Regions from separate parts of the Brevundimonas sp. NPDC007368 genome, predicted to be linked through region 1. Evidence: predicted binding sites of a transcription regulator. Region 1 holds the regulator's gene; the other holds the start of a gene.
The links. The regulator LexA, encoded in region 1, represses DNA repair genes until DNA is damaged. The targets are predictions, from matches to a motif close to ATGTTCNCNANNTGTTCT.

Region 1 (5,540 bases):
TGCTGGGCCGCCTCGGCGCCCGGCGCGCCTGGACCGTCCACGGCCAGGGTCTGGACGAACTGACCACGACCGGCCCGACCGAGGTGGCCGAGTGGAAAGACGGCGCCGTCCGCCGCTTCACCGTCACCCCCGCCGACGCCGGACTGCCGCTGGCGACGCTGGACGACCTGCGCGGCGGCGACGCCGAGCACAATGCAGCGGCGCTGACGGCCCTGCTGGCGGGCGCGCGCGGTCCCTATCGCGACATCGTCGTGCTGAACGCCGCCGCCGCCCTGCTCGTGGCCGATCGCGCCGCCGACCTGCGTGAAGGCGCCGAACTGGCCGCCGCCGTCATCGACGACGGTCGCGCCGCCCGCGCGCTGGAAACCCTGGTGCGCGTCACCAACACCCCTATCCAACCTGACGAGGCCGCATGACCGACGTTCTGGCGAAGATCGCCGCCTACAAGCGCGACGACGTGGCCGCCCGCAAGCTCGCGACCTCTCAGGACGCCATCGAGGTCCTCGCCGCCCAGGCCTCGGCCCCGCGCGGCTTCCGCGCCGCTCTGGAACGGGTCGCCGAAGAAACCGGCCGCCCCGCCCTGATCGCCGAGATCAAGAAGGCCAGCCCGTCCAAGGGCCTGATCCGCGCCGACTTCGACCCGCCCGCGCTGGCCAAGGCCTATGAGCGCGGCGGCGCCACCTGCCTGTCCGTCCTGACCGACGGCCCCAGTTTCCAGGGCGACGACGCCTTCCTGGCCGCCGCCCGCGACGCGGTCGCCCTGCCCTGCCTGCGCAAGGACTTTCTGGTCGATCCCTGGCAGGTGGCCGAGAGCCGCGCCCTGGGCGCCGACTGCATCCTCATCATCCTGGCCATGGTCGACGACGCCCTGGCCGCCGACCTGCTGGCCGAGGCCGAGCGCTTCGGCATGGACGCCCTGATCGAGACCCACGACGAGGCCGAAATGGCCCGCGCCTGCAAGCTGGGCGGCGATCTGGTGGGCATCAACAACCGCAGCCTTCGCACCTTCGAGGTCGACCTCGACGCCACCGAGCGCCTGTCGATGCTGAGCCCCGTGAAAGCCCTGCTGGTGGCCGAAAGCGGCATCTTCACCCCTGACGACGTTCAGCGCGTCGCCGACGCCCACGCCCAGGCCATCCTCGTCGGCGAAAGCCTGATGCGTCAGGACGACGTGGAAGCGGCGACGAAGGCCCTGCTGTCGCTGAGTTAACGTCGGATATCGGCCCAGCAGGAAATGTCAGCTTCCGACCCGTCGCGGACGTTGGCGGGGTGCAGCTCTTACCACCTGCGCTCATGGATAAGCACGATTGTCTCAAACAGCTTTCCGTCTGGGTATCTATCAAACTGGCTCGACAGGCGCTGATCGACAGGTGATCCGCCATCGATGCTAACCGTCACTGTAAATCGGCACTCGGGGATGCCGTAATATGATCCACAGGAGACGTCTCGAACGCCAATGAGGGACACGTTGTCGTTTGGACGCTGCTGAAAGCGTGCGGTCCGCTCCGAGTAGCTGGACCAATGCGTCTGAACATATGCGACGACTTCCTCGTTGGTCGGAGCGACTAGCGCTGACGAAATGGGCGCGCTGTGACCCGTCATTCCCGTACAAGCCGCGATCAAACAGCCTGATAACGCGACAGGCGCGTGCGTTCGCACATGACGCCCAACCGGATTGATCATGGGCATCACGGGGTCTCCTGTCTTTCGGATATAAATGTGGAACATCCGCTTCCCATTTTTAGCTGACATCGACGGCGACCGCTTTTCGGCCTGGAGGCCAATGTCCGCTCTGGGCTCCGGTGCCCAGGACCGTAATCGACCCATTGCGGAACTTGACGATAGACTACTTTCAATGTCCCGTTTGTAGGTGCCCAAAACTACACCCCACCATCACCCGATCGTTCGCTGGCTAGACCGAGAGTTCGATCATGAGTTTTACCGTGTGGGAAACTGGCTCGTCCTCATAGTCTCAGTGGGGTTAGTGCCAATGCTGCTTTTCGGAGCTACAGCAGCCACGGTCGCCATTAGTGTGATCTGGGGAGCGCCCTGGTGCTTGCTCTTCGGCTGGAGAGGATATTTTTGGATCCAGCGGTTCGAAGCTCGTGAGCGACGACGGCGCGAGAGACAGAGGCGCAGGCGTCTCAGACACGTCAATGAGGCTGATGAGGGGGCCTCATGAGTCGGTGTTGCAGCTTTCCACCCTTAGCTGACATCCAGAGAAACCGCTTTGAGCGGCAGCGCCCCCTCAACGCGGCCGAGTTGACATTCAGCAAGAACACTTACAGAACATCCTCAACGGTTCACGCCTTGTTCTGGAAGCCTTGCGCCCATGCTCACCAAGAAGCAGCACGAACTCCTGATGTTCATTCATGAACGGATTCAGGAAACGGGCGTCTCGCCCTCCTTCGACGAGATGAAGGAGGCGCTGGATCTGGCGTCCAAGTCGGGCATCCACCGCCTGATCACGGCGCTGGAGGAGCGCGGCTTCATCCGCCGCCTGGCCCACCGCGCCCGCGCGCTGGAAGTGACCAAGCTGCCGGAACAGGCGACCGCGGGCGCGCCGCGCGGCCACGCGGGCTTCAAGCCCGGCGTGATCGAGGGCGGCGGTCGCCCTCGCGCCGCTGAGCCTGCCAACGACACGCGCGAACTGGCCCTGATGGGCAAGATCGCGGCGGGCACCCCCATCGACGCCATCGAGCATGAGACCGCCCGCTATCCGGTACCGGAAACCATGCTGGGCGCAGGCGAGCACTATCTGCTCGAGATCGAGGGCGACTCGATGATCGAGGCGGGCATCCTCAACGGCGACATGGTGATAATCAAATCGACCGCCGACGCCTCGTCCGGCGAGATCGTTGTGGCCCTGGTCGAGGGTGAACAGGCGACGCTGAAACGCCTGCGCAAGAAGGGCGCCTCCATCGCCCTGGAGCCCGCCAACCGCAACTACGAGACCAAGATCTACGGCTCGGATCAGGTCGCGGTTCAGGGCAAGCTGGTCGGCCTTATCCGCCGCTATCACTGAAGTCGGGATCGGCCTGACGGGTCCAGGGCCTGCGCCCCCTCACGTCGGTCGCCCAGACCGCCTTCCAGCCCGCGCCGACGCGCCACAGCTCGACCGAGCCCCCGCGCGCGTAGTCCACGCCGTCCAGCACCAGCCGGTCCGCGCATGAAGCGGGCAACCATGTCAAATCGGCCCGGCTGCTGACGACCGACGCCGACCGGCAGATCGCGTCCAACTGCTCGACCGACGGCGCCTTCTTGCCCCACCACAGGGCGACCGGCCCGGCCTCAGGTGCTTCCGGCGCGCAGAACGACCGCCTGCAGGCCCAGCCCTCCTCCGGTCTCGGCGTCAGTGCCAACCCGCGCCGCCGCGACCACAGATCGGCCGCGAACTGGCGGACGCCGGGCCGCACCACGACCGCCGCCTCGGCCGGCCGCCAGGCCGCATTGGTCCCGCCGTCGCCGATCCACAGATCCGGCGCCGCCGGACGCGGCCAGATCAGCACCGCCGCCGCCAGCGGCAGGCCCAGCCAGCGCAACCGCCCGCGCCACAGGCAGATGAACAGGATGCCCAGGAAAGCGACCGGCAGAGCCGCCGCCGGCGCGCTGGCTATGGTCCGCACCGCCCCCGGCAACCCCGCCGTCCAGTGGCCGATGGCCAGCATCAGATCGACGCCCTTGCCCGCCAGCCACAGGAAGGGCGCGCCCAGCCCCAGCGGCTCCAGCGCCGCGCCCAGCGCCAGCGCGGGCATCAGGATGAAGTCCGCGACCGGCGCCGTGCCCAGGTTGGCGACCAGGCCATAGACGGCGGTGCGGTTGAAATGCTGCATGGCGAACGGCCCGGTCGCCATGCCCGCCACCAGACTGGCGGTGCAGGCGATCAGCAGCCAACTGCCCAGCCTCTGCGCCGCCACGATGGGCCAGGGCGCGGAGATCTCCTTGATCCGGCGCGGCCAGACCTCGGACAGCGCTACCAGAGCCGCTGTCGCCGCAAACGACATCTGGAACCCTGGCGTGACGATGGCCTCGGGTTGCAGCAACAGAACCGTGAAAGCCGCCACCGCCAGGGCGTGCATGGTCACCGCCTGACGATCCAGCAGGATGGCGACAAAGGCGATGGATGCCGTGATCGCCGCCCGCTCGGCGGGCGGCGGCGCGCCCGACACCACCAGATAGGTCCCGACCGCGATCAGCCCCGCGACCGCCGCGACCTTCTTGCCCGACACCCTGAGCGCCAGCCACGGCCAAAGCGCGACGCCCAGCCGCACGGCGAAGAAGACAAAACCGCCGACGATGGCCATGTGCAAGCCCGAGATCGACAGGATATGCGCCAGCCCGGAATCGCGCATGGCGTCCAGATCCTCGCGCCCGATCCAGGTCTCATGTCCCGTGGTCATGGCGGCGGCGATCCCGCCCGTCCGCTCGCCCAGCCGCGCCACGATCCGCTGCGCCAGGGCATAGCGGGCAGCATTGATCTTCATCGCCATCCGCACTCGCCATGGCGGCTCTGGCAGAGCGGTCGGCCGCGTCTGGCCCAGCGCGAACAGCGTCCCACCCATACCCTGGAAATAGGCGTTGCGACCAAAGTCATAGGCTCCCGGGCTGGCCGGCGCGGGCGGCGGATTCATAATGCCGTAGAGCCGCACGGCCGTTCCCGGCGCAGGGGGCGCGCCGCGCACCGTCGCCCGCAACCGAACCGGCGTCGCCTCGGGCGCCAATCCCTTGATCCGCACCGGCGCCACGACGATTCGCGCGCCGCGCTCGCCGGGGCTGTCGACATCCATGACCCAGGCCTCGACCATGGCCGGTTCGGCCAAGGTCGGCGCGATCGGCCCGCTGACCGCCTCGGTCCTGAGTTTGGCGACCGCCGCCCCGCCGCACAGGCAAGCCAGCATCAAGAGCAGCAGGGTCCAGCGCGGCGCCAGCCCCACCCGCCGCCCTGCCAGCCAGGCCCCGCCTGTCAGCACCGCCGCCAGCATCAGCGGCCATCCCGCCGGCTCAATCTTCAACGCGAAATAGATCGCACACCCGCCGCCAAAGAAGACCGGCGCCCACAATCGCCACCGATCTGTCTGCGCCGCGACCTCGGCGCGCGCCCCGTCAAGAACCCTTAAGGCAAGGCTTCGCTTTGGCGCGCGCGGGCGTATAAGGGCCTCCGCAACGGACCCTTCCTGAATGACCTCCCCTTCCTCGACTGTCGTCACCCGCTTCGCCCCCTCGCCCACAGGCTACCTGCATATCGGCGGGGCGAGAACCGCGTTATTCAACTGGCTGTACGCCAAGAGCCGGGGCGGGAAATTCCTGATCCGCGTCGAAGACACGGACCGCGAGCGTTCGACCGACGACGCCGTCAAGGCCATCTTCGACGGCCTGTCCTGGCTGGAGCTGTTCGGCGACGAAGAGCCGGTCTTCCAGTTCGCCCGCGCCGACCGCCACCGCGAGGTCGCCGAGCAGTTGCTGGCCTCGGGCCATGCCTATCGCGACTTCCTGACCGCCGACGAAACCAACGCCCTGCGCGACGCCGCCAAGGCCGAGGG
Region 2 (5,540 bases), on a different contig from region 1:
CCCCACGACATCAAGGGTCAGGGCATCTACGCCTATGTGACCCTGGTGCGCGGCGTGGAGGCCACCGAGGCCCTGCGCAAGGAACTGGTCGCCCACGTCCGCACCGAGATCGGCCCCATCGCCGCCCCCGACGTGATCCAGTGGGCACCGGGCCTGCCCAAGACCCGATCCGGCAAGATCATGCGGCGCATCCTGCGCAAGATCGCCGAGAACGAACTGGGCGCCCTGGGCGATGTCTCCACCCTGGCCGACCCTTCGGTCGTCGACGATCTGGTGAAGAACCGGGCCGCCTGACGACCTTCCCCCGCTCTCCCCGGAGCAAGCGGCCGGCGTTCCGAAAGGGGCGTCGGCCGTTTCGTCATTTGAGCCTGGGCTGCGGCGGCGCTAGACAACCGGCGACAGCGAACAGGAGCAGACCATGAGCGGAACCGTCCTCATCACCGGCGCCACGGCGGGCATCGGCCAGGCCGCAGCGCGCCGCTTCGCCTCGGCGGGCTGGAAGATCATCGCCACCGGCCGCCGCGCCGAGCGTCTGAATGATCTGGTCGCCGAGCTGGGCGCGGACGTGGTCCATCCCCTCGTCTTCGACATCCGCGACGAGGCCGCCATCGACGCGGTCCTGGACGCCCTGCCCGAGGGCTTTGGCGACATCGACGTCCTGATCAACAACGCGGGGCTGGCGCTGGGGACCGCCGCCGCCCAGGACGCCGATCTGGATCAGTGGCGTCAGATGATCGACACCAACATCACCGGTCTGGTCACCATCACGCGCCGTCTGCTGCCGCGCCTGATCGCGCGCAAGGGCGCCATCCTGAACATCAGCTCGGTGGCCGCGACCTATCCCTACAAGGGCGGCAACGCCTATGGCGGCACCAAGGCCTTCGTCCGCCAGTTCTCGCTGGGCCTGCGCTCGGACCTGCACGGCACCGGGGTGCGCGTCACCTCCATCGAGCCCGGCATGACCGAGACCGAGTTCACCCTGGTCCGCACCAGCGGCGATCAAGCGGCGTCGGACGCCCTCTACGGCGGCGCCCAGCCCATGACCGGCGAAGACATCGCCGAGACCCTGTTCTGGGTCGCGACCCTGCCGCCGCACCTGAACATCAACGCCCTGGAGCTGATGCCGGTCAGCCAGTCCTTCGCCGGCTTCCAGGTGGCGCGGGGCTGACGCCCTTGATCCTCCCCCGTCTACGGGGGAGGGGGACCGCCGCAGGCGGTGGAGGGGGCGGATGCAACCGCCCCGTTCGACAAGTGCCCCACGCCGTGCGGCCGACCTTCAACGGCAACATCCGCCCTCGCCCCCTCCACCATGCTGCGCATGGTCCCCCTCCCCCGCTGCGCAGGGGAGGATCGCCCACGAGCTTCGCCGCTTCCGAGATGGCGGCGAGAAGCCTAAACTACCCCCATGGCTTCGCCCGCGACCGAAACCGAACTGAAGTTCCGGCTCGGGCCGGGCGCGGTCGTGCGTCTGTCAGGCCACCCGGCGCTGCAAGGGCCCCAGACCAGCCAGTCGCTGCGCTCGGTCTATTTCGACACTCCCGACAGCGTCCTGCGCGCGGCGGGGTGCGGCCTGAGGGTTCGCGCCACGCCGGACGGCTTCGTCCAGACCCTGAAGCGCCAGACCGCCCCCGGCCAGACCGCCCGCGACGAGTGGGAGGTCCAAGTCGCCTCCGAGGCCCTCGACCTCGCCGCGCTCAAGGCCACGCCCGCCCATAAACTTCTGAAGGGCCGCCGCCGCGACCTGTCGCCCCGCTTCGCCACCACGGTCGTCCGCCGCATCCGCATGGTCGACTGGGAGGGCGCCCGGATCGAAGTCGCCTTCGACGCCGGCGAACTGTCCGCCGGAGAGCGCCGCGAGCCCATCTACGAGCTGGAACTGGAGCTGAAGGCGGGGCCGCCCGCCGCCCTGTTCAGCCTCGCCCGGCGGCTGGCGCGCGACCTGGCCATCGTCCCGGTGTTCGAGAGCAAGGCCGAGCGCGGCTGGCGGCTGGCCGACGGCGAGAGCCGCAGCCCCCGTCGCGCCGTCGCCACGCCCCTGTCGCCTGATGCATCGGCAGCCACCGCCTTCCGCCGCATCGCCATGGCCTGTCTGGCCCAGGTCTCGGCCAACGCCGAACTGCTGCGGATCGTGCGCCGCCCCGAGGCCGTGCATCAGATGCGGGTGGCCTTACGCCGCCTGCGCGCCGCCGTCGGCGTCTTCAAGCCCCTGTTGGCCGAGGCCGAACGCGAGCGCATCGAGGCCGAACTGAAATGGCTGGCGCACGAGGCCGACGCCGCCCGCGACCTCGACGTCTTCATCCGCGACGTCTTCCACCCCACGGCGCTGGCGGCCCCCTCGCCCGGCCTCGCGGCCCTGGGCCGTCACCTGCTGACCGCCCGGGGGCAGGCCTATGACCGCGTTCTGACGGCCATCGCCTCGCCCCGCTACGCCCTGCTGATGCTGGAGACGACCGCCTGGATCGAGACGGCGGTCCTGTCCGACGCCCCCGTTGCGCCCTTCGCCGCCGAGGCCCTCAGCCGCCTGCATCGTCAGGTCGAAAAACGCGCCCGCGACCTGAACGATCTAGACGTCGAGGCCCGGCACCACCTGCGCATCCGCGCCAAGCGTCTGCGCTACGCCGCCGAGTTCTTCGCCGATCTTTTTCCCGCCCGCCGCCGCCGCGCCCGCTACCTCAAGGCGCTGGAACGGCTGCAGGACACGCTCGGCCAACTGAACGACCTGGCCGTGGCGCGCGACAAAATCCCGGGCGAGGCCGCTCTGGACGACCCAAGCGTGGCCTTCGCCGCTGGACGCGTCATCGGTCGGCGCGAGCGCGACGAGGCCGCCTTATTGGCCGCCGCGCTCAAGGCCTGCGGGCGTTTCCACGACGCCAGGCCCTTCTGGACCGGATGCCGACCACGTCAGAAACGGTCGTAGATCGCATTTTGTTCTCGACACGCAAATGAGAACATCTTGTGAACCAGAACAAACCATGCACATAGTCCGTCTCACAGAGGGAGCGGGTCCTGGCGGGTCTCTCCCAAAGCCCAGAATGGAATCATGGCAAGGGAGAGAAAACCAATGGCACAGGCGGCATTGAAGCTCGTGGGTAAAGAAGACGGCGAAAAGCAACGCGCTCTTGAGGCGGCGATCGCGCAGATCGATCGCGCTTTCGGCAAGGGCTCGGTGATGAAGCTCGGCAAGGGCGGTTTGGTGAACGAGATCGAGAGCGTCTCGACCGGTTCGCTGGGCCTGGACATGGCGCTCGGCATCGGCGGCCTGCCGGTCGGGCGGGTCATCGAGGTGTTCGGCCCGGAATCCTCGGGCAAGACGACCCTGGCCCTGCACACCGTGGCCGAGGTCCAGAAGAAGGGCGGCGTGGCCGCCTTCGTCGACGCCGAACACGCGCTGGACCCCGTCTATGCGCAAAAGCTGGGCGTCAACCTCGACGACCTGCTGGTGTCGCAGCCCGACGCCGGCGAACAGGCCCTGGAAATCGTCGACACCCTGGTGCGCTCGGGCGCCGTGGACATCGTGGTGGTCGACTCGGTCGCCGCCCTGACCCCGCGCGCCGAAATCGAAGGCGAGATGGGCGACAGCCTGCCCGGCCTTCAGGCCCGTCTGATGTCGCAGGCCCTGCGCAAGCTGACGGCCTCGATCTCCAAGTCGAAGTGCATCGTCCTGTTCATCAACCAGATCCGCCACAAGATCGGCGTCATGTACGGCTCGCCGGAAACAACGACGGGCGGCAATGCGCTGAAGTTCTACGCCTCGGTCCGCCTCGACATCCGCCGCACCGGCGCGATCAAGAACCGCGACGAGGTCGTCGGCAACACCACGCGCGTCAAGGTGGTCAAGAACAAGGTCGCCCCGCCGTTCCGCGAGGTCATCTTCGACATCATGTACGGCGAAGGCATCTCCAAGATCGGCGAGATCATCGATCTGGGGGTCAAGGCCAACATCATCGAGAAGTCGGGTTCGTGGTTCTCCTACGACTCCACCCGCATCGGCCAGGGCCGCGAGAACGCCAAGGAGTTCCTCAAGAACAACCCCGACATGGCCCTCGCCATCGAGAAGGCCGTGCGCCAGTCCACGGCCAAGATCGCCGACGACATGCTGGGCGCGCCCGAGCCCGATGAAGGTCAGGACATGGAGGGCTGATCTCCCTCCGACACAGCTTCCGTCCGTCGTCCCCGCGACCCGCCTACCGACCCCGCGGGGTCGGTCGGACGGAGCCGGCCCGCCCGAGCATCTCGGGCGGGCCTCTTTTTATCTGGCTCGCCTTCAGTTTCCGCTCATCCCCGCGGAGGCGGGCACCTAGTGAGAGCCTCACGCACCATCGCTGACCGCCCGTGCTTGCCGCCAAAGCACTGGGTCCCCGCCTCCGCGGGGATGAGCGGATGTAGAAACAAACCGCTCTTTTCTCGCCGCGCCCCGCCGGGCAAACTTCACCTTCAAGCCCCGGAGCCTCCCATGATCCCCGCCACCGCCGACCTCTGCGACGCCCACCCCGAAAAGGTGAAGGTCTGCCACATCCCGTTCCGCAGCTTCGGCCAGGCGACGGCCTTCCACGGTCCGGTTCGCACCCTCAGCGTGCTGGACGACAACGCCTTGGTCCGACAGGCGCTGGAGCGGCCGGGCCACGGCGCGGTGCTGGTGGTCAACGGCGGCGGATCGCTGAAGCGCGCCCTTGTCGGCGACAACCTGGCCAGACTGGCCATCGACAACAACTGGGCCGGGATCGTCCTCCACGGCGCCATTCGCGACAGCGGCGTCATCGACACCATGCCCGTCGGCGTGAAGGCCGTGGGGACCACGCCCCTGCGCGCCGACCGCGACGCCATCGGCGAGATCGACATCCCCACCGCCTTCGGCGGCGTCATCTTCACCCCCGGCGACTGGCTCTACGCCGACGCCGACGGGGTCATCGTCGCGCCACATCGCCTGCACGATTAGAGCCCGCCGCATCGGAAAAGCGCGCCCCGGCGCACGCGATCACGCGCCAGTGATGCGCTCGGCGCAAAATCCCTATATGACGCCCGTTCCGATATTCTCCCCGCGCGCCCGAATTCCTTAGAGCGATACGCCATGACCAGCCTGAAACAGATCCGCTCCACCTTCCTCGACTACTTCGCGGCCGACGGCCACGAGAAGGTGCAGTCGGCTCCGCTGGTGCCGCAGAACGACCCGACCCTGCTGTTCGTCAACGCGGGCATGGTGCCGTTCAAGGACTACTTCACCGGCGGCGCGACCCCGCCCTACAAGCGCGCCACCAGTTCGCAGAAATGCGTGCGCGCCGGCGGCAAGCACAACGATCTGGACAACGTCGGCTACACCGCGCGTCACCACACCTTCTTTGAGATGCTGGGCAACTTCTCGTTCGGCGACTATTTCAAGGACCACGCCATCGAGAGCGCCTGGACCCTGCTGACCAGGGAGTTCGGCCTGGACCCTGCGCGCCTGCTGGTCACCGTCTATCACACCGACGATGAAGCCTTCGACATCTGGAAGAAGGTGACCGGCTTCGCCGACGAGAAGATCATCCGCATCCCCACGGCCG

Region 2: the regulator LexA is predicted to act here: its motif matches at 2,946-2,963, upstream of recA (recombinase RecA).

Annotation. Positions count from the first base shown of each region.
Region 1 covers NZ_JBIAFA010000002.1:304,723-310,262, reverse strand. Annotated here, with positions in the region: gene trpD (anthranilate phosphoribosyltransferase) at 1-416, shown strand, start outside; gene trpC (indole-3-glycerol phosphate synthase TrpC) at 413-1,210, shown strand; gene lexA (transcriptional repressor LexA) at 2,333-3,025, shown strand; gene ACFYLW_RS05170 (ComEC/Rec2 family competence protein) at 3,006-5,012, opposite strand; gene gltX (glutamate--tRNA ligase) at 5,179-5,540, shown strand, end outside.
Region 2 covers NZ_JBIAFA010000001.1:353,094-358,633, reverse strand. Annotated here, with positions in the region: gene acs (acetate--CoA ligase) at 1-294, shown strand, start outside; gene ACFYLW_RS01790 (SDR family NAD(P)-dependent oxidoreductase) at 419-1,168, shown strand; gene ACFYLW_RS01785 (CHAD domain-containing protein) at 1,406-2,917, shown strand; gene recA (recombinase RecA) at 3,062-4,141, shown strand; gene rraA (ribonuclease E activity regulator RraA) at 4,454-4,936, shown strand; gene alaS (alanine--tRNA ligase) at 5,069-5,540, shown strand, end outside.